Regions from separate parts of the Sporosarcina pasteurii genome, predicted to be linked through region 1. Evidence: riboswitches for the same ligand, from Rfam matches in the RefSeq annotation. Region 1 holds a riboswitch; each other region holds the start of a gene.
What was found. Region 1 has a riboswitch for S-adenosylmethionine ahead of AB1H92_RS05525 (hypothetical protein). Riboswitches for the same ligand answer to the same signal wherever they lie in the genome.

Region 1 (5,529 bases):
CTACAATTAATGTTTTTGACATACTTATCTTCCCGTTTTTTAAAGATTTAGCTCAATAGGGTTTGTAACTAGTATGAATATTGCAACTGTACTTAAGGTGATTTCGTGGCTCCATCTTTGATGCTTATTCGATGATGGGTCAATTCGTCCCGATTTAACGCGATTGATTGTACCTTCAAACTGTGATAACCTGTTAATGTATTTAGAATTTACTGTTAATTGTTGCGAGGGAGGTTGAAGAATGAATACAGTCTTGGCAAATAAAGACTTGATAAAATCTTGGGAGCGGAGCAAAAAACACGGTGCTAACTTGGCTAAAACGCAAGAAGCTATGCTCCAAGAATATGAACTTAAACTTCAACAAGAGAAAAAAAGAGATTTATTGAATAGCATGCATCCGACAATTGAAAGCTTGGCATATTCTTTAAAGTCTTCCAACACAATTGTTGCCATTTCTAACTCCTCAGGTTATTTACTCAATAGCATAGGTAATCTTTCATTTCTAGATGAAGCAGAAAAAAATAATTTACAAAACGGGGCTTGTTGGTCCGAGCAGATGCGTGGTACGAATTCAGCGGGCACTGTTGCCATTGAGCAAAAACCATTGACTGTTATTGGTAGTGAGCATTATTTACCATCCCATCGTACGCTATTTTGTGCTGGTTCCCCTATTTTTAATTCTATTGGAGAATTGGATGCAGTTTTGAATATAAGTGGACATTTTAGCGCCTACCATCCTGCGATGCTTGGGATGGTAGATAACATTTCTCGTAGCATAGAGAACTGGATGCTCGTCCGTCAACCTAAGCCACAACTTGTCCTTTCCCTTTATCCAGAATCAAAAAAATACTATGAAGCTTTATTTGCAGTCGATTTACACGGACAAGTTATTGGGATGAATCGTGAAGCACATCGCCTATGTCGGATAGATAACTTGTTAGTCACTCCGATTTACCTAGAAGAATTGTTCTCAAACACAGACGAGTTGCTATCTAGAACCATGAAGACCAGCTCCACTTCTTTGATCCGGCTTTACACAAAAGGTACTGAACAAAAATGTTTTTTCGCTTCAATTGTATATGATTCTCGTCCCCAAAATTTTGCATATACAGAAAAAATAAAAACTGCTACAAAACAGTTCACTACAGATAGAAAAAGCACGTCTTCCTATTCATTTAATGACATTTATGGGGCGGATAAAACACTTAAGTCAGCACTTTCCACAGCAAAAAAAGCCGCTAAAACAGATTATACAATTGTAATTACTGGGGAAAGTGGCACTGGAAAGGAAATGGTAAGCCAAGCCATTCATCAAGCCAGTACACGTTCAACAAAACCATTCGTCGCTCTCAACTGTGGTGGCATTACCAAAAGCCTGGCTGAAAGTGAATTATTTGGCTATGAAGCTGGGGCATATACAGGAGCAAAGCAATCGGGACAACCCGGCGTCTTCGAACAGGCACATGGAGGCACCCTTTTCCTAGACGAAATTGCCGAACTTCCTATTGATATACAAACCACATTATTACGGGTCCTTCAAGATTTCAAAGTGAAAAGAATCGGTGGCGTAAAGTCTGTTCAAGTGGATGTTCGACTTATTACTGCTACACATACCGACCTTTGGGAAAAAGTGCAAGAAGGCAGTTTTCGTGCCGATTTATATTACCGTTTACAAGGCATATCTATCGTACTGCCCCCACTTCGAAAGCGTGAAGACCGCTTACAATTTGCCTATAAATTATTATCTAAAATTCAGGGAGAGACTCATAGATACCCACTTACTTTCTCTCCTGTTGCAGAGCAGTTCATTGAAGATTATTCATGGCCTGGGAATGTTCGTCAAATGAGTAGTGCGATACGTGAAGCTGCCTTTTTATCTACAGGCGATACGATTGATATTCAATCTTTTCCAAACTATATTTTATCGGATTTTCAAAAACGAGAGACGACAGGCTCTTTACTGCAAGACACGGAGCGTAAAGTGATTTTAGAAACTATGAATAAAACAGGCGGAAATGTTGCTGAATCAGCGCGTATTCTTGGAATTGGTCGAAATACCCTTTACAGAAAACTAGACAGTTTTTCACTGAAAAATTAGTAATGAATTGATACAATATAAGATTTTAATCCAATATAAAGAGCGGCAACCTCATTCAAATTATTCGGCAGTAACTGTATAACTATGTCCTATGCAGTTCCAAAAAACATCGGGCTTAGCCGATGTTTTTTGGTGGTCATGAATTATCCATATCGACGATTCATTTTGTAACAGCGGATATTGCGCACGTAAAAAGAAATAAAAAAATCCTTTTTCATTTTGAGGAGGATTAACTGATAGTTAATATATTTACGCTTCAATAATACCTTAAAACATTATATAAAAAAATGTTATACTTGTTACAATCTTTATTGATGCTCAATAAAATGATTTATCCATAAGTAGAAATATAAAGGAGCCAATCTCATGACCAAACATAAAATTTATTCAATGAGCTTCTCTAGCGTCTATCCCCATTATGTTACGAAGGCAGAGAGAAAAGAACGTACAAAGTCAGAAGTTGATGAAATTATACGTTGGTTGACAGGATATTCCCAAGCAGAATTAGAAGCACAAATCGAAAAAAAGATAGACTTTGAGACCTTTTTTGCAGAAGCGCCCCAATTGAATCCTTCACGGACGCTAATCAAAGGAGTGGTCTGCGGCATCCGAGTGGAAAATATCGAAGAACCATTGATGCAGGAAATTCGCTTTTTGGACAAACTCATTGATGAATTAGCAAAAGGTAAAGCGATGGAGAAGATCTTGAGGAAATCATAATATGGTAAATTAAAAGCCTATTTCCATGTAAAAAACAGGAGATAGGCTCTTTATTTTTAGTTAGCATTATCCTCCACAATCATCTCGTCAATGGCTCTATCATTGAATGATTGTTTGTTCTCCGAAGACATGTGTAAGTAACGTACGTCTTTTCTCCTCTACAACTGCCGTTAAACGATTAATCTCTTCCTGAATTCCCTCGATTTCAGCCAGTTTGACCTGAATGTCTTTCCGTGAAATCGTATCTCCCAGTTCATAATAATCAATTTCCTTCTGCAACTGCGCAAGTTTATGGTGTCTTTGGATGGAAGATGCTGCCCCCGTTACCTCTTGCTCCTTCAATTGTTATTGCTCTGCATAAAGCTGTTTTAACTTTGTCATTGTAATTCCTCCCGAAATTTTCCCAAATAAAAAACTATTCCCGATTAAGAGAAGAGTGCATTTGCAAAATTTCTTCTCATCATTCAGGTTCGCCTGTTGGATGTAGCACCTTACCAGCTAGCAGGTTGCTGAGACTTCGTCGGGCCAATTCCCTCCGTCTCTCCTAATAAGAAAAGAGTCTATTATTTAGTTGATTCCAGTATATCATAACTTTTCGTCAAAGAAAGCGTATCCAGTCTCAGCTTGCTCTGAATGACCAGCGCCAGGCACTCATAAAGAATGCTCTAACCACGTCGACATTTTTCTTTTGGCATAATCATTCTCATAGTCGTACCATGCCTGTTCAATTTCCTGTCCTCTAATTTGATCCTTAAATGAACGGAAAGGCTTTTTCCCATTAAGCGCATCTATTAAGCGTTGGGTAACTTCTGGCTCTTGCTTTTTGGCGAAATCAACCATTAAGTCATATGCTTCAGACGAAGTCATTTGTGGAATTGGCACTAAGAATTCTCCTGTATCGTTATCATCCCTACCGATTTCCGACTCCTCTGAGATAAGAATTTCCTTTGTTTTCTGATTAAACATGTACTTTATTTCGTCATTACCATTTAAAAATGCTTCTATGAGTGCCTCTGTCACCTGCATTTTATTCACCCTTTCAAAATTATCGACACAAGGTTCCTATTCCACTTTGAACTGTTTTAAAACTAGCACTGAGGATTAGTTTTGTACACATTTGCACAATCCTATTCATGCGGATACATATAAAGGAAAGGATTTATTGCGTCTCGGTAAATAATCGATGAAATACAGGTGCTAAACATAAGCAAACCAAAAATCGCCAGGCTTTAAAACAATGTTAACATCGTTTTGAAACCTGGCACCAATTTATAATAGATTTACTTGGATAATGCAATTTTTATATGCGCTAAGTGGTGCTCTTCGTGCCAAGCTAATTTTGCAACTTTTGTTGCAACGGTGATCTTACCATTTTTCTGGTGAGTAAAATATCGATTTAATTGCTCCTCAGATAAATGATTTCCTAAAGATACGACGCGCTCATTTATACCTTCAAGCATTCTAATAGAGCTTTCTACAGGTAGTTTGGTATCTGGCTGAACCGCCCACTGATCTTGATCAAAATCTGGTACAGTTGGATTCTCATCTGTTAGAGCCATTTTCAATCGTTGATACATGTTCAACTGGGAATCTGCAATGTGATGAACCAGTTGACGAACGGTCCAGCTGCCGGCACGATAAGTTTTATTCAATTCCTCTTCATTTAATGAATCAACAATGTCTCTTAATCGAGACGTGTAAGATTGGATTTCCTCCAGCCACTCTTGAACATTTTCTACTGTTACTTTTTCTGGAACTTGTAATGTCCCGATTGGAAATTTCACATCCATCTATCTTTCCCCCTCTTCCCTGTCTATTCTTTTCTATTATACCATGAATGCTAAATTGACTGTTTGTATGTCCTTCGAGAGTATCTTCGCACAAAAAAGCCCATTCATGCCTAGTAGAATGAGCCTTTCAATCTAATCCATATAGATTTACATTGTAATCGCGCCGTCTACATGCAGGACATGACCATGAACATACGACGCCTCGTCAGAAGCTAAAAACAAATAAGCATTTGCAATGTCATCAGGTGTTCCTAATCTTTGTAGAGGAACCATTGCATTCATCTTTTCAACAACGTTTTCAGGCATGGCCTCAACCATCGCAGTGAGCGTGAAACCTGGTGCGACAGCATTCACATTAATGCCTTTCCGCCCTAATTCTTTTGCCCAAGTTTTTGTCATGCCGACAACAGCCGCTTTTGAAGCCGCATAATTCGTTTGACCGAAGTTTCCATAAATTCCGCTTACAGATGAACTGGTAATGATTTTGCCTTTACCCTTTTCAATCATATGGGCAGCGACTTCTTGTGTACAATTGAAAACGCCATTTATATTCACATTTAATACATCTTGGAAATTTGCTTCTGTCATTTTCGTGAGCGTTGCATCTCTCGTAATTCCCGCGTTGTTAATTAAAATATCTACTGTTCCGAACTGATTAATCACCTTTTCAACCATTTGCTGAACACTTTCCTGATCACTTACATCTACTTGCACAAAGAGAACATTCTCTGAATTTAACTCGTTCACAAGCTCAGCGCCGGCCTTTTCATCAAAATCGCCAATGACGACTTTTGCTCCTTCTTCTAAAAACCGTTTAACCGTCGCTTTTCCAATTCCATTTGCTCCACCGGTAATAATCGCCACTTGACTTTCCAATCTCCTATTCCCCATTCGTTCTCAACTCCTTTTGTTTTTTGTATT
Region 2 (5,529 bases), 210 kb from region 1:
AAATTGTAGTTCCTCATCCAAATCGTACTCGGATAAATCGATTCCAGTCCATCCGCTAAATAAGCTCAAAGCGCCTTCGATACTAATATGCTGTTTGTAATCTTCATACTTAGCCTCTGCCTCTTCTTGCGTTCGGCCGACGATGGGTGTAAAGAGGCTGTATACTTTAATGTCCTTGCCACTTCTTCCGTATTCATCTGCTTGACCGCGTATTTTATCGACAAACTTACGGGCAATATCAGTTGTTGGCATCGATACATAAATTCCTTCAGCGTGTTGTGCGGCAAATGCACTGCCTCTTGGCGATAAACCAGCTTGATAAATGACGGGTGTACGTTGCGGGGAAGGTTCACATAAATGAGCCCCTGGAACGGTGAAATACTTTCCTTTATGTTGAATGTCATGGACTTTATCAGGGTCAACGTACATCATTCTTTTTGTGTCCCGAACGACAGCATCTTCATCCCAGCTTTGTTCCCATAATTTATAACAAACCTCCAAATATTCTTCAGCGATTGAATAGCGCTCATCGTGTGCAATTTGTTCATCAAGTCCCATATTAAGTGCTGCGCTTTTCAAATAAGACGTCACAACATTCCAACCAACCCGACCTTTTGTTAGATGATCTAACGTTGACATACGGCGGGCAAATGTATAAGGATGTTCATGTGTGACGGACGCAGTAATTCCAAAGGATAAATTCTTTGTTACGGCTGCCATGGCCGGAACGATGAGTAGCGGGTCATTGATGGGGGACTGGACTGCTTGCCTAAGACTTGCATCTCTTTTCCCTTCGTATACATCATATGGTCCGAGGACATCTGCTAAAAAAATCGAGTCAAACTGTGCTTCTTCCAATAATTTTGCAAACTCAATCCAATAGTTGATATCTGTATAACGATGTGCTTCTCCGTCTGGATGTGACCAAAGTCCGGGGGATTGGTTACTTGGGCAGTTCATTTCAAATGCGTTTAATAAAATTCTCTTTTTAGTCATTATGAATTCCTCCTAAGATTTTTCTGTTATGGTTTTATCCGATTTTTTGAAGGGCTACATAATTTTCCAACGTATTTGTTAAACCGCCTGGGAAATGAAGGCGCTTGCCTGATTGTTCTTTTTCCAATTTCGCTTTTATATATTGCAAAAACGTTAGAATATGTTGACGTCTTTCCAAAACATCGATGTGTCCATTTTCGTAAAACCATGCATCAATCGTATTGTAAACGCCCCGGTTAATTTGAAAAGATACTTCAATTTTTCGGACGAATAAAAGATCAGGTAAATGAACATCAATTGTCAAAAATATCACCTCTTTCGACATGCAAATCTTTTGTAAAAATAAAACCCTCTTCTCACAGATGAGAAGAGGGTGAAATACCAAAAGGTTAGTAGTTTCAGCCATCTCATCTTCTAGAATACGCATGTATTCTACTGAAATTAGCACCATACAATGAATTTGCTGGTTGCTGAGGTTTCAAAGGGTCAGTCCCTCCACCTCTCTTGATAAGAAGCAATATTTAATTAATTTATGGAATACCGATGATATTACCTGTCATTAATGATGTAACATTAGATAGAAGCTTATCTCTCTTTTTTGAAAGAGTCAAGCGTATTTGAAGGAATATTTGAAAATGGGTGAAAAGAACCTGGAGATTGAAATTTAGGAAGATAGTGAATAAAACGGTGATTGCTTTCCAACTTTTAGTATAATACTATTGGTATGGGAGTGAAGACATTGAGAAATAAGAAAGTTATCTTTATAACATTGGGCATTGTGTTATTTAGTTTGATTGGCCATAGCGTTTTCATTAAATGGAATAAAAGTAATGTTACTGTCTCAGAGAACACAGCGGTAGCGCAGAATCAAGATGGTAAAGAACTAGAGGAGACAATCATTCAAATTGATGACATAAGAGATATGCCTATCGAGGAAGAGTTTCCAGATGGACTAGCTGAAGAAAATGTGCAACAAGCGATTCATGATATGTCGCATCAAAAAGTTCTTGCTGATCAGAAATGGGGATTCCTTCCACTGACTCAAGAGCGCGTGCTACGTTTAATCGAAGTAGTGGAATTGAATCAAAACAACTATATACATGCTGATGTTTATTTAAGTATTCTAAAGAGATGGGAAAAGAATGATTTTTCTCAAGTCGATTCTGATCATAATGCGATTTGGAATTTACAAAACGGAACCATTGGTAAGGCATATGGAATCATGTCTGTCGAAGAGGAAAGAGAATATATCAAAAAGCATTTTAATATCGTAGAAAAAAAGTAACGTACGAATAGAGTAAGCGTTGCTTTTTTGTTTATAATCTATGACCTAGAACGATTTTGGGAGGGACAACACCGGTGAAAATCTCTACAGAAATTCAAGTAATGAATGAAGATATTGATATTTTCAATCATATGAACTACAAAAGGTATATTGAGCATTTGGAAAACGAGCGTGCGGAGTGGTTTCGCAGCATCAATATCCCTTTTTCTGCAATGGTAGCAAGGAATATTGCAGCGGTTATTTTGAAGTTAGAAGTTGAATATGTAAAAGAAGCTCAGCTAGGAGAACGTTTAACCATCAAAACGAAGCCAATGAAAATGGGGACGAAAAGTTTTTCATTAAAACAAGTCATTTATAATGAGAATAATGAAGTAATGACAAAATCCATCTGTACATTTGTAATGTTTGACACGTCAACAAGAAACAGCATCCCAGTTGTTGAAGAAATTGCTCGTCACTTCCATCATTCGAAGATTACATAAAATGAACGCAACTGTTCGCCCTCTGTCAGGCAGTACAATGTGTATATTTGATTATGAACAGTAAAAACTAATTTCAGTTCTATGATGAAAAAAAGGAGTAGAGTATGGACAATCAATCGAATCATGTAGACGCAGGATGGCGTTTTGATCATAGTTATGCGCGACTGCCAGAAAAATTTTTCACGTTAATGGAGCCGAATCCTGTACAGGAACCAAAGCAGATGTTGTTCAATGACGCGTTGGCGCACGAACTTGGTTTAAACGCTGAGGCGCTTAAAGGGAGCAGCGGGACTGCTATTTTTGCGGGCAATGAAATGCCTCGAGGTGCCATGCCGCTTGCTCAAGCATATGCAGGTCACCAATTTGGTAATTTTACGATGCTTGGCGATGGACGTGCGATGTTAATTGGTGAACAACTGACGCCAAAAGATGAAAGAGTGGATATACAATTAAAAGGTTCAGGAAGAACGCCGTATTCCCGAGGAGGAGATGGACGGGCTGCACTTGGACCGATGTTACGCGAGTATATTATTAGTGAAGCGATGCATGCACTTCGCATTCCAACGACACGCAGTTTAGCTGTTGTGACCACAGGAGAAGGCATTATGCGAGAAACGGTGCTACCAGGGGCAATTTTAACTCGTGTGGCAAAAAGTCATTTACGCGTCGGTACGTTTGAATTTGCAATTAACTGGGGAACGGACGAAGACCTTCAGAAACTGGCGGATTACGCAATTGAACGCCATTATCCAGAGGCGAATGATGCAGACAATTGTTATTTAGCATTACTTGAGAAAGTGATTGAACGGCAAGCATCGTTAATTGCTAAGTGGCAACTTGTTGGGTTTATTCACGGTGTGATGAATACGGATAATATGACAATTAGCGGTGAGACGATTGATTATGGACCGTGTGCGTTTATGGATACGTACCATCCCGCAACAGTGTTCAGTTCAATTGATAGACGTGGTCGCTATGCTTACCAAAATCAGCCGCCCATTGGTGGTTGGAATTTAGCGCGGTTTGCCGAGTCGCTCATTCCTATTTTACATGATGATGAGGCGGAAGCGATTCGAATCGCACAAGATGCGATATCAAATTATCCGCAGTTGTATGAAAATCATTGGCTTTCAGGTATGAGGAAAAAGCTAGGTTTATTGAATGAAGAAACGAATGACGAATCGTTAATTAATCAACTACTAGACTTAATGGAGAAATACGAAGCCGATTATACAAATACATTCCTGGCTTTGACTTTTAATCAGCTATGTGATGCCAAAATCTTTGAGACAGACGAATTTAAGCACTGGCATGACGCTTGGCAAGAAAGAATCACCCTTGAGACACAATCTGAAGAGGATAGATATCAGTTGATGAAAAAACATAATCCAGCCATTATTCCAAGAAATTATTATGTTGAAAAAGCAATTGAGGCCGCTGTTGAACAGGAGGATTTTAGTGTCGTAAAACAGTTATTAGATGCATTAGCCGATCCTTATGCACATACATCAGCACAACATGCGTTTGCGACAGTACCAGATTTTGAAGAACCTTACCAAACATTTTGTGGGACATAATTAGGATGAAGAAGTTGGACAGCGTTCTTGCGGTTCACTTCTTTTTTTGTTTTTTGATCGCATAAAAAAACCCCTCAATACAATGAGGGGCTAGTTTAACATTTAAATTTTCAATTCAATCTTTGCGTCTTCTTTTAACGTTTCAAGATGGGCACTTAGTTTTTTCTGTTGTTCTTCTTGTTGAATGATTTGTTTGATATTCTCACTTAATTCTTCCAGTGGAGGTAGTTCTTGTTCGCCATCCTCTGTTTGCGCAGCGATTTGTTCGTAATATTCTTTAACGGTTTCATCTGAAACCTCTTCGATAGGGGTGACCTGCTCTTGATACTTACGGAAAATAATGGATTCCGAAATTTGTTCTTTTAAGTTTTCTGTGTCCATATTTTCTTGTTTCAATGCTTCAATTAATGTCTTTTCATCCCCAAATTGTTGGACAAATGCTTTATATTCCTCTTCAATTTCATCTTGAGAAGCTTTAATCTCCTCAATTTTTGCTTGTTGAAGGAGCAAGGTTTGGTTGACAAGTGTATCGAGCGTTTGATCTTTGATTTGTTCTGCTGCTTCTTCGCTTGATGGATCTTGTCCCGATTGTTGCATTTGCGTTTGAATCGACATTAATACAGCGTTATACTGTTCGCCGTTAATTTCCTCATCATTGACAACAGCGACAATGTCATTCTTGTCTACTTGCTGTTCGGCTAACTTTGCTTGGATTTCTTCAACATTTACTTGTTCTTCAGAAACCTCTTCTTTTTGGGCCTTCTCGTCTCCGTTACAAGCCGCTAAACTAAGTGCAAGTGCACCGGCGAAAAACGATAAAAATATCTTTTTTAAATTCATGTTGGATAGTCTCCTTCCATATGCTTAGTGAGCATCATAACGAATATTGAAAGAAATTAAAACCGATAACCCTCTAAAAAATTGAATTGTCATTTCATTGTCATATTCGTCACAAACGAAATTAATTATTTTCTAAGGGAAATACGAAACATTTCCCGGGCAACTATTTTTTTCGACATATACTCTCGAATATTGATGAAATTTGTTGTGTGCAGTGTATGAGTGAAATGTTTGTGGGTGATAAATAAAAAATCCATAACGCAATTAATCTCCGTTCCAATCGGACGCTTTCCGCGGGCACGGCTTCAATCTCCTCGTCGCTGCGCTCCTGCGGGGCTTTCAGCTCGCG
Region 3 (5,529 bases), 1.6 Mb from region 1:
TAATTTGGAAATGTACGGAGTCGACAATGAAAACAATCCATCAGACGACGTAGTAGATTTTAAAGCGGAAATTAAAGATTCCGACGCAGTTCTATTTGCAGTTCCTGAATACAATTTCTCTATTCCAGCACCATTGAAAAATGCAATTGATTGGTTATCACGCGGCGGTGACTACTTGCTGCAAAATAAACCTGCATTCATCGTAGGCTCGTCAATGGGTGTTTTAGGCAGTGTACGTGCCCAATTACACTTGCGTGAAATCTTGTCGAACCCGGCATTAGCCCCGAAAATTTTACCAGGAAATGAAGTATACATTGGTTCAATTCATGAAAAAATCAACGAAGCCGGAGAATTAACAGACGAAGCAACAATCGCTTACCTGGACAAAGTCGTCGAAAGCTTTGTGGCGTTTTATAACGAAACAAAAACAATAGTAAACGCATAATTATAATCAGGTTTCCTGAGTTGTAACGGCTTTAGTTCCGGAATGAATAACAATCAAAAGAGCACATCATTGCTGTGCTCTATTTTTGTTTGACTATTCCTTTTATTTTGATATAAAATAAAAACTTAATATTTCCTGTTACTAACCTAATGGGGCTTGGTATAACAGGTTTATCAATGTAAGGGACTATCGCGTTGTCTGACATTAACAATCGTCCAGAAAGGGGAACTCCGGTACAGCATCATGAGAAGTCTAACAGATGAAGAACTTATCAAGGCATATTATCAAGCTAAGAAATTAGGGCTTGATCCTAACTTTATTCAACAACTAGAATCAGCACTTAAACGACGCCGGATCTTTATGTATAAAGGCAGACCAAAATAAAGGGAGCAGTTGCGCTGTACAGGAAAAGGTGTGTACAGACGTGTGGTAGTTAATATGTAAATCGCAACTTTACACGTTTGTTTTTCACAAATCGGAACGTCTCTTGCATGTACTTCGTATAGTAGAATAATGACAAGGTGCGAGTTTAGTTGACAAGGTGTTGTCGATTTATTCGAAAATAAGCATTTTATTGACACAACTGGCCAATTTTCATGTACGCTATAATAGATGATAGATAATGATGGAGGTTTGAATCATGGACAACAAGATAGAAAGTTTCAAATCCGTTATGGGAAATTATCCAACGGGTGTCACTGTCGTAACAGCATTCAACGAACAAAATGAGCCGATGGGATTAACGGTGAACTCTTTTGCTTCTGTATCGCTAGACCCTTTGCTTATTTTATGGTCGATTGATAAAAATGCAGGATCCTATGAAGACTTTTTAAAAGTTGAGCGTTTCTCAGTGAATATTTTAGCTTCTGATCAAGGAGACATCTGTCAGTTATTTGCAAGTCGTGTTGCAGATCGTTTTGCACAATGTGAGTGGGAAAAGTCCGAACTAAGCTTACCAGTTCTGAAAGATTCATTAGCTACTTTACAATGTAAAGTTCATCAGAAAGTTGAAGCTGGCGACCATACAATTATGATTGGTGAAGTAGTAGATATCCAAAATAACGAGAAAGATCCTCTTCTCTATCATAAACGTACTTTTGGCCAAATTCCTAAAACGTTTTATCCACAATCTTAACTTTCAAAGCCGTCCAACCTGCCTATTTTGACTGGTTGGACGGCCTTTTTATTTCGCAGGCACAACGAAGTTTGCTAATTAACGACCGTTTGTTGATAGGCCTTGCGCTTTAATTTCGCAAAGACTTGTTTCAAATCCGCGATTAGATCATCGCAATCTTCTACACCGACAGAAAAGCGCAGTAGTTTATTACAAACCCCGCGACGTAATCGGTCTTCTTCCGGCATGCTCATATGGGTTTGTGTGGCAGGATACGTGATAAAACTTTCAACGCCACCAAGACTTTCAGCGAAAGTAATGAGGTTGAGATTTTGCAGAAACGGATTGACCCACTCGCTTTTTTGAAGACGAAAAGATACCATCCCGCCTTGCCCCGCATATAACACATCTTTCACGAGTGGCTCTGTTTTTAAATAAGCCACAATTTCTTTCGCATTTTCATCATGTTGTTTCATTCTCAAGTGGAGCGTTTTTAGTCCGCGAATCGTTAGCCAGGCATCGGTTGGAGAAAGAACTGCGCCAATCGTATTATGATTCTCGCCTAATTGCTGGCAAAGTGCATCCCCTTTCGCAACAACGAGTCCTGCGAGTACATCATTATGGCCGCCAATATATTTAGTAGCACTGTGTAAAACAATATGAGCACCAAGCTCAATTGGTCTTTGGAAATATGGCGTTAGAAACGTATTGTCTACGATAAGGAGTAACTCATACTTTTCAGCAAGTGCCGCGTATGCTTGAATATCAATCGTTTCCATGAGTGGATTTGTTGGCGTTTCAATAAATAGCGCTTTTGTTTTTGGTGTAATACATGCTTCTACCTGGGCAACGCTAGCAAAATCAGTATAGGTCGTTTGAATTGAATAAAAATCCGCGTAATCATCGAGTAAACGGTATGTGCCGCCGTAAATATCTTCAGGTACAATGAGTTCATCGCCCGAACGAAATATTGAAAGGACGAGCTGAATGGCGGCCATACCGGAGCTACAGGCAAACCCTGCATCACCACTTTCTAAATTGGCGATACCTTCTTCCAAAAGGGCACGCGTAGGGTTTTTCGTTCGAGAATAATCATAACCCGTGGATTCTCCAATGCCCGTATGTTCAAAAGCTGTCGATAAATAAATTGGGGCACTCACCGCACCTGTTTTAGCATCACTGCGATTTCCTAATTGGACAAGTTGAGTGGCTAACTGATTGTTTTTCAATATAATCCTCCCTTTCTATAATAAAAAAAGAGCACTCTATAAGAAGAGTGCTCCTAATCATCACGAAGTCAATCTTCTTATCTTCAAGGCGATCACACCTTTTGGAATTAGCACCAATGCCATCTGGCTGGTTGCTGAGACTTCATCGGGCCAATCCCTCCGTCTCTCTGGATAAGAAATGAAAATATTAAATTGTTGGAAGATACAGATTTATATTTATGCTATCACGACTTGATGAATTAAACAAGCAGAGATTCTGTTAAACATGTAAAATGATTATAAATTAGAGGATAGGAATGGGGGGGAGTACATATGAAACAAACGGTTTATTGGTTAGAGGTGCAACTTGCGGAATGGTCCATGTATATGGCTGCGACAGAAAAAGGATTATGTTACATCGGAACGCCGGATGCTCCTTTCGAAGAGCTCTCCAATTGGGTGGCGAAGCGTGTTCGCAATGCGCTTATGGAAGAAAATCAGGAGGTCATAGAGCCTTATGTAAATGAACTACGTGCTACTATAGATGGAAAAGGTCAAATTTTTACAGGTCAGCTTGATTTGTATGGGACACCTTTTCAGCAAAGTGTATGGGAAGTATTGCAAACAATCCCTTATGGAGACACGATTTCGTATACGGACGTTGCTGAACGCCTTCAAAAACCAAAAGCGGTTCGTGCGGTTGGGGGAGCCATTGGTGCAAACCCGGTCTTAATCGTCGTTCCGTGTCACCGGGTGTTGACGAAAGATGGTAAACTAGGCGGTTTTCGTGCAGGTTTGACGATGAAAGAACAATTGCTTGAATTAGAGCGGTCGGGAGGTACAAGAGGGGAGTAGGACATGGCAAAACAACATGACTTTACGGAAGGGAATATTGTTAAACAGCTGTTCATTTCTTCAGCACCTATTATATTGACAAATTTACTCCAAATTTCTTATCAATTTATTGATAGTTTATGGATTGGGAATTTAATCGGGGCGGATGCACTGGGGGCTGTGGCGATTTCAGGCACAATTGTTTTTACCGTCCTATCTTTTGTCATCGGTTTAAACAACGCCGCTTTGACGATTTTATCCCAACAAAAAGGGAAAGGAAGCGAAGAAGGACTCAAACGATACTTAAATGCCTTTGTCGTCATGCTTACATTGATGTCAATTTCATTAGGTATCGCCGGATATGTCTTATCAGAACATATTTTAAGTTGGCTTGGGACGCCCGAAACAATGGTCCCCATGGCTTCTGCTTATTTGAAAATTAACTTCATCGGGATGTTGTTTTTATTTGGCTATAATTTCATTGGAACGGTCTACCGCTCAGTAGGTGATTCAAAAACGCCCCTCTATTTTGTATTGACAGCCGTCATTTTAAATACGATCTTAGATCCCGTGTTTATTAGCGTATTCGGCTGGGGAATTGAAGGCGCGGCCTATGCGACAATTCTTTCTCAAGGTGTAGCGTTTGGCCTAGGTGTTTATTTCACGGTAACGAAGAATCTTGTCCCTTTTTCAAAACCTTCGTTGCCGTCAAAGCAGGAAGTAGGGAGTATTTTGAAGCTGGGAATTCCAGCAGGGCTTCAAATGAGTGTCATCTCTGCAGGGTCTATGGCCATTATGAGTGTCGTTGCTTCATTTGGTGCGCCGGTTGTTGCGGGGTACGGGGCGTCCCAACGTTTGGATAGTTTAATTATGCTGCCGGCACAGGCGCTTGGCGTAGCCGTGAATAGTATGGCTGGGCAAAATATTGGCGCGAATAAATGGGAACGTGTGCATAAAATTACGTTTTATGGATTCATTTATAATTTAGGTGTTATGATTGTTTTAGCTTCTATAATGTTTTTATTTGCTACTTATGGCATTCGTTTATTTATCCAAGAACCAGACGCAGTTGAATTCGGAACAAAGTATTTGAAAATGGTTGCTTTCTTCTATCCGTTTTTAGGTATAAACTTTATTTTAAATGGAGCGGTTCGTGCAGCAGGCGCCATGTTCCAAGTACTCATTTTGAATATCATTTCGTTTTGGATCTTGCGTTTCCCGCTCACGTATACGATGTCATCGATTTACGGTGAAAAGGGGATTGCTTTAGGGATTGGCATAAGCTTTGTCATCAGCAGCCTGTTTGCATTTTTGTATTACCGTTTTGGTCGTTGGAGACGCGCGAAAGTGATAAATTAAAGAAGATGAATTGAGAAATTGGAGGAAAAATCATATGAACGATTTACCAAATTGCCCGAAATGTCATTCGGAGTATACGTATGAAGATGGCAACCTCATAGTTTGTCCAGAATGTGCACATGAATGGACATTAGGGGAAGAAAATGAACCAGCTGAAGAGGAAAGAGTCTTTAAAGATGCGCATGGGAATATATTAGTAGACGGAGATACGGTCACAGTCATTAAAGACCTGAAAGTAAAGGGAAGTTCTCTCGTCGTTAAAAAAGGAACAAAAGTAAAAGGGATTCGCCTCGTCGAAGGAGACCATGACATCGATTGTAAAATCGATGGCATTGGTGCGATGCAGTTGAAAACAGAGTTTGTGAAAAAATTATAATTCATGGCGTCCATTGTTGAATTCTCTTGATCTACAATGGGCGCTTTTTGTGTTGCGCGTATTATTGAGGGAATCTTTGCACAAAGCTATGTTTATGGAACGGAGTTAATTCAAAGATTTGAAGCAATTTAGGTTCATTAGCAAAGGTTCTTTTTTATTTTAAAGGCTTTCTACATTTTAGTTCCAAGTGTGG
Region 4 (5,529 bases), 1.6 Mb from region 1:
ACAAAAATACAAATTTGCCTAGAATATTTGATCGTAAGGAAATAAGTAATGGCCAGGGCAACGATTGCACCAACTAAAGTAGCCGAAATAAAGTCACCATTTGAAAGAATATGGTGGAGATTATGATCGATGGTGAAAACGGGTGGTGCGTTAAATAAAGGATTACCAGGGCCCATTGCCGTCGGAGACAATGGAATTCCAAGCGCAATGAGTGGGATCAACACACCCGAAATATAAGTGGCATTTGCCAATGCATCCATAGAGGCAATGGCAAGAGACGCTTTCTTTACCGGGTCCTTTATTCTACTCGTAAACACTTCCCCGAGAAATGTCGTTAAACCGACAGGGCTCAGAATAAACGCAATGGAGCCAATCGCTGAGGATAAAGAACTGAATCCAATCTCCTTCTTAGTTAAAATGGTAAATGGATTTGCTTTTATTCCATCTATCTTCTCTTGTTTAAAATAGATGTCTTTTTTCCCAAATCGTTCTAATCGATCTCTTTTTTCCTTGTTTAACAATCCAAACAAAGTTACGATCATTGGACCAATTGTAATGCCGAGGAAGAAAGAAATAAATACATTCGTTCCCGCTGGTACTACGCCAGTATCCCAATAGAGATGGCGTAACCCTTCGATTAAAAGTGCGAAGGGGAGAATCGATACTAGTGCTACCCAGCGATTTTTACTTATGAGTGCTAGTATAATCGCGCCAGCAAAAAACAATGAGCTCCCGTATTCCTTAATGACATCAGCGAACGGGATGAGTGCATGAGCAAATAATAAACTCACAGGCACAGAAACGAGTGTCCCAATGACAGAACCCGAAGCCATTTTTCGAATCGTTACATCCGTTAGGCCATGTTTTTTTAAGATAAGTGCATGCTCTACTTGCGGGGTCGCCATGACGCCCCCGGGAATTCCAGCTAGAGCGACAGGAATGGAATCTGTCAATTTACTAGAAACAATGGCAGACATAAAGAAAGTAAGGACAAGGATTGGCTCTAGTCCGGATAATACTAGGACCAATATGACTGGGGCAATGGTTGCCGTCTCATCCGTTCCAGGCGCAACGCCAATAATCGTATAAATAATCGCCGCGAGCATTGCGATACCAACCATTTGCAAAAGTAAGGTTATATCCATATTATTTCTCCTCCTTTGTCCCATTAAAAGTTCGTTTCGGCTGTATGATTATACTCGTAATTAAAAAGCCAATCAAGGCTCCGAACAAACCAAAAAATAATGGTTTAGGGGGTTCACTTGGGGCAATAAAATAACCGCTGAGTGTCGTGACGGAACAGATTAGTAATGCTAAAAGCAAATCCTTTATATGAACGAGATCTTCCCATACCTCAATATTTTCTTTTTCATGATCTTGGGTATTTTGATGTCCTTTTTTATGATGACTCATAAAATGACACATCCTTTCTATGATATATCCTATTGTAAATGAAATTGAGAATCATTCTCAAGAGGGAAGATATGTGTAGTTTACATGAAAGGCATCAAAAAAACTTGACGTACATCAAGTTTGAAAAAAGAATCATCCATTTTGGAGGAATGAATGATTCGCCATAAATGTAAAACGTATTGTCTATTCTATTAAATCATTTACCTAAGATTCAATTGTAAAGCACCACGTTTGATGTGCGCCTGCAGAAGCTAGCGCACTTGAAATTTCTTCCGCTTTCTCCTTTGAGTCCGTCAAAGCAAGCATACAGCCCCCATCACCGCCACCTGTTAATTTGGCCCCAAGCGCTCCCGCTTTTTTCGCAGTATGGACAAGTTGATTCAACCCATCATCACTCACGCCAATTCGAATCAATTCAGAATGATTTTTATTAAGGAGTTTGCCGAGTTCCAGTATATCCCCTTTGGCCATGGCAGATTTAGCGGCAAAAGCAATTTCTTTCATTCTTCTCAATGAGTTTTCCTTTAAAACTTCATCTTTATCGTATAGCGCTCTGACCCGACTCACTGTTTTTTGCGTATTACCAATCCTTCCTGAATCAGCAATTACAAAATGGAGAGGGGAAGTGACTTCGAGACGAACAATGTCTCCGTTTTGAAACCAGATGGGTGTATCGCTCATCGCTGTAGCCATATCGATGCCACTTGGATTCCCGTGAGCATACACTTCAGCAGTATGTACAAAGGCTGCCAGTGTCTCGTCATCTAACTTCGTTTCGAAAAAGGAAAATAATCCTCTGACAATCGCGACAGCAATCGCCGCACTAGATCCAAGACCTTTCCCAATAGGAATTTGGGAATGAATCGTTATCTTTAGTTTGTCACAAGGACGATTTAAATCGCTCAAAACTTGTTGGATACAGGCGCTGATTCCTTTTAATTTTGTAGGAATCTGTTCCAACGGTCCGGTATAAAACGTAGATTCTACGATGATGTCACTTGTTATTTCTTCAATGATAGCCTCCACTTTGAGTGGAAATGGCAGCGCAATAGCCGGATTTCCATAAACAACTGCATGTTCTCCGGTCAAAATGATTTTACTATGTGAGAAACCACTTGTATTTCTTTTTGATGCTAAAAAATCTTCCAACTACAATCACCTTTTCTTTGCTTCAGCCGTCAGCAAATTTAATAAATTGATTTTAACTGAAGTAGTATATATAGATTACCCAAATTTAGACTTGATGTATATCAAGAATCCGTGAAATTTATACCTTTTCAAAAAAAGTTTCATCCTTTTCTAAAACGAACTTCTCTCTAGATAATGAACAACCCAATCAATGAACAAAAGCTGGGATTTTCGGCGAAAACATATGACGTTGATTTTGAGTGCTTGGTTCCAATGCAATTTTGTATTGTTTTAGAGGTGAGTTAATTTTTGTATATTCAGAATAACATTGACATTCAGTTAAAAGATATGTAAAGTATTCATTACCAACTTAATAAGCAACTTTCTTATCCAGAGAGGTGGAGGGACTGGCCCTTTGAAGCCTCAGCAACAGACTTTTAAAGTACTGTGCTAATTCCAGTAGCGTACAGCTTGGAGATAAGAAGAGTGAAACATTGATACCATCAACCTCTTCTTATCAAAAGAAGGGGTTTTATTTTTGGTAAATATAAAAAGCACGACTTATTAAAGAGGAGGAAATGAAATGAAACGCAGTTTGGAGCAAAGGTTAAAAGACGGTCCGGTAATTGTAGGAGAAGGGTATTTATTTGAATTAGAGCGAAGAGGTTATTTACAAGCAGGTTCATTTGTGCCCGAGGTTGCGCTAGATAATCCCGATGCGCTGAAACAGACTTATAGGGATTTTATGAATGCTGGCTCAGATGTTGTGTTGGCATTTACGTATAATGCCCACAGAGAAAAAATGCGTATTATTGGGAAAGAGGAATTATTGGAACCATTGAATAGAAATGCGATTCGTTTGGCGAAAGAAGTTGCCAAAGAACATCCGACAGAGGAAGCGTTGGTAGCGGGGAATATTTCAAATACGAATATTTTTGACCCAGAAGATCCGGCATCAAAAGACCAAGTGAGAAGCATGTTCGCTGAAATGGTAAAATGGTGTAAGGAAGAGGAAGTTGACTTCATTAATGGTGAGACGTTTTATTACCATGAAGAAGCTGTGATTGCTTTAGAGGAGATTTTAAAGCATGATTTACCTGCAGTCATCACGTTAGGATTGATGGGAGAAAATATTTTAAGAGATGGCTATACGGTGGAGGAATCTTGTAGAATCCTTTCTGAAAAAGGTGCGCTAGTTGTAGGGATGAACTGTTTCCGTGGTCCGGATACGATGCAACCATACCTTGAAAAAATCCGACAAAACGTGGAAGGCTATGTTGGGGCATTGCCAATCCCTTACCGTACGACAGAAGAAAATCCTACATTTTTCAATTTACCAGATGCAGGTTGCAGTTGTGAACTCCCATTAGAAACAACATTCCCAACTGCGCTAGACCCGCTTTATCATAACCGTTATGAATTAGCTGAGTGGGCAAAAGCGGCAAAAGAAATTGGTGTAAATTATATTGGGTTATGCTGTGGTGCCTCCCCGGCAATGTTGCGCGCTGTAGCGGAAGCGGTCGGCGTGGAAACAATCAACTCAAGATACTCCCCAGATATGGAGAAACATTTCCTATTCGGTGAAGATGAAACACTGAAAAAGCATAATTTGGAGTATCGCGTAAAGGCTTAAGAGAGGGTAGTTACCTATCCATGATTTATGCTGCAATACAGAGTTCTTATCGATATAAGTAATCAACAGAATATGCTACTATAATGACAAGCGACCAAGCCCATGCTCCTTACGAGGACAGGGCTCTTTTTTATTGATAAAAGTGCTAGGTTCCCATTGAATATCGAACTGTTCTAAAACCTAGCCATAAGTTTATAGAGAAAGGAGATGAGATGATGCAACCTTTTAGTCTAGCGGTTCTCGATTCACTAGTAGATCAAATCGCTGTATTGGATCACGAAGGGGTTATTATTGCCCAGAATCAATCGTGGGTTAGTTTCTCCAATGAAAATGGCGGTGATTTACGCAAGACTGGGGTAGGCGTTAATTACATTGCTGTTTGTCCTCAAGAGATTCAAAACGGCATTATAATATGCAAATGAGAAAGAATTATTTCGAAAAGCAGATCAGGCTTTGTATAGAGCAAAAAAGGATGGCAGAAACTGCGTGCGCTTTTAAATTCCGGTAATCTTCTCAGAAAAAATCACTCTGTTGTAAAACAGTCACAATTAGACTGTTTTTTTGTGCGAAGATGATATATAATAATCCCATCTATATTCGTGAATAGGTTTAATTGTAACGTTGAAAGGTTATTTTTATGTTCATTTTCACCCTAAAAGCGAATTAGTTTACAGTTTTAATTATTTATGTTCGTTATTATGGCGAAGGAAGAGGGATTGTTATATGGGTAGATTAGAGAATAAATGGATGCGTGCTGTACTGCCTGCGTTATTGATTCACTGTAGTATTGGTACAGTTTACTGCTGGTCGTTGTTTAAGAATGACATTGCTTCCTACATTGGAAAACCTATTGGTGAAGTGGAATGGGCATTTAGTTTAGCGATTTTCGTTCTGGGCATGTCCGCCGCTTTTGGTGGAAGATTCGTGGAAAAAGACATTCATAAGTCATCTCTGCTTGCGGCGCTATTTTTTGTCGTTGGAATGGCCGGAACAGGTTTCTTTATTTATCAAAAGTCACTGATTGGTATTTATATTTCCTACGGGATTGTGATGGGCATTGGTCTGGGGATTGGTTATTTAACGCCGGTGAAAACGTTAATGCTTTGGTTTTGGAAGCAAAAAGGGTTGGCAACGGGATTTGCGGTTGCAGGTTTCGGCTTAGCAAAAGTCATTGCAAGCCCACTCATGGAATACCTCCTTGGTGAAAGAAACAATGAGGGGATGTTAGTACATACAGCGAACGTCTATACCATGTTTTACATGTTAGCGGGTATCTATTTAGTAATGATGGTGATTGGGCATGTGTTGCTAAAGAAACCTGCTGGGTTTGAAGAAGAAAATGTACAAAGCCAAAG

Region 2: linked by a shared signal. The riboswitch ahead of AB1H92_RS04600 (hypothetical protein) and the one ahead of AB1H92_RS05525 (hypothetical protein) in region 1 are both predicted to bind S-adenosylmethionine.
Region 3: linked by a shared signal. The riboswitch ahead of AB1H92_RS13830 (methionine biosynthesis PLP-dependent protein) and the one ahead of AB1H92_RS05525 (hypothetical protein) in region 1 are both predicted to bind S-adenosylmethionine.
Region 4: linked by a shared signal. The riboswitch ahead of AB1H92_RS14010 (homocysteine S-methyltransferase family protein) and the one ahead of AB1H92_RS05525 (hypothetical protein) in region 1 are both predicted to bind S-adenosylmethionine.

The regions. Positions count from the first base shown of each region.
Region 1 covers NZ_CP160452.1:1,220,658-1,226,186, reverse strand. Annotated here, with positions in the region: gene AB1H92_RS05535 (sigma-54-dependent Fis family transcriptional regulator) at 242-2,098, shown strand; gene AB1H92_RS05530 (DUF2200 domain-containing protein) at 2,465-2,818, shown strand; gene AB1H92_RS05525 (hypothetical protein) at 2,918-3,160, opposite strand; SAM riboswitch class I at 3,273-3,372, opposite strand; gene AB1H92_RS05520 (UPF0158 family protein) at 3,470-3,844, opposite strand; gene AB1H92_RS05515 (YfiT family bacillithiol transferase) at 4,099-4,608, opposite strand; gene fabG (3-oxoacyl-ACP reductase FabG) at 4,756-5,499, opposite strand.
Region 2 covers NZ_CP160452.1:1,009,011-1,014,539, forward strand. Annotated here, with positions in the region: gene AB1H92_RS04595 (LLM class flavin-dependent oxidoreductase) at 1-996, opposite strand, end outside; gene AB1H92_RS04600 (hypothetical protein) at 1,031-1,300, opposite strand; SAM riboswitch class I at 1,401-1,510, opposite strand; gene AB1H92_RS04605 (DUF6241 domain-containing protein) at 1,736-2,281, shown strand; gene AB1H92_RS04610 (thioesterase family protein) at 2,356-2,763, shown strand; gene AB1H92_RS04615 (YdiU family protein) at 2,868-4,340, shown strand; gene AB1H92_RS04620 (SurA N-terminal domain-containing protein) at 4,443-5,180, opposite strand.
Region 3 covers NZ_CP160452.1:2,872,266-2,877,794, reverse strand. Annotated here, with positions in the region: gene AB1H92_RS13845 (NADPH-dependent FMN reductase) at 1-445, shown strand, start outside; gene AB1H92_RS13840 (sporulation histidine kinase inhibitor Sda) at 689-829, shown strand; gene AB1H92_RS13835 (flavin reductase family protein) at 1,086-1,580, shown strand; gene AB1H92_RS13830 (methionine biosynthesis PLP-dependent protein) at 1,655-2,788, opposite strand; SAM riboswitch class I at 2,863-2,966, opposite strand; gene AB1H92_RS13825 (methylated-DNA--[protein]-cysteine S-methyltransferase) at 3,101-3,622, shown strand; gene AB1H92_RS13820 (MATE family efflux transporter) at 3,626-4,960, shown strand; gene AB1H92_RS13815 (zinc ribbon domain-containing protein YjdM) at 4,995-5,336, shown strand.
Region 4 covers NZ_CP160452.1:2,905,543-2,911,071, reverse strand. Annotated here, with positions in the region: gene AB1H92_RS14025 (tripartite tricarboxylate transporter permease) at 1-1,145, opposite strand, end outside; gene AB1H92_RS14020 (hypothetical protein) at 1,147-1,413, opposite strand; gene mvk (mevalonate kinase) at 1,618-2,562, opposite strand; SAM riboswitch class I at 2,925-3,025, shown strand; gene AB1H92_RS14010 (homocysteine S-methyltransferase family protein) at 3,125-4,174, shown strand; gene AB1H92_RS14005 (hypothetical protein) at 4,390-4,596, shown strand; gene AB1H92_RS14000 (OFA family MFS transporter) at 4,898-5,529, shown strand, end outside.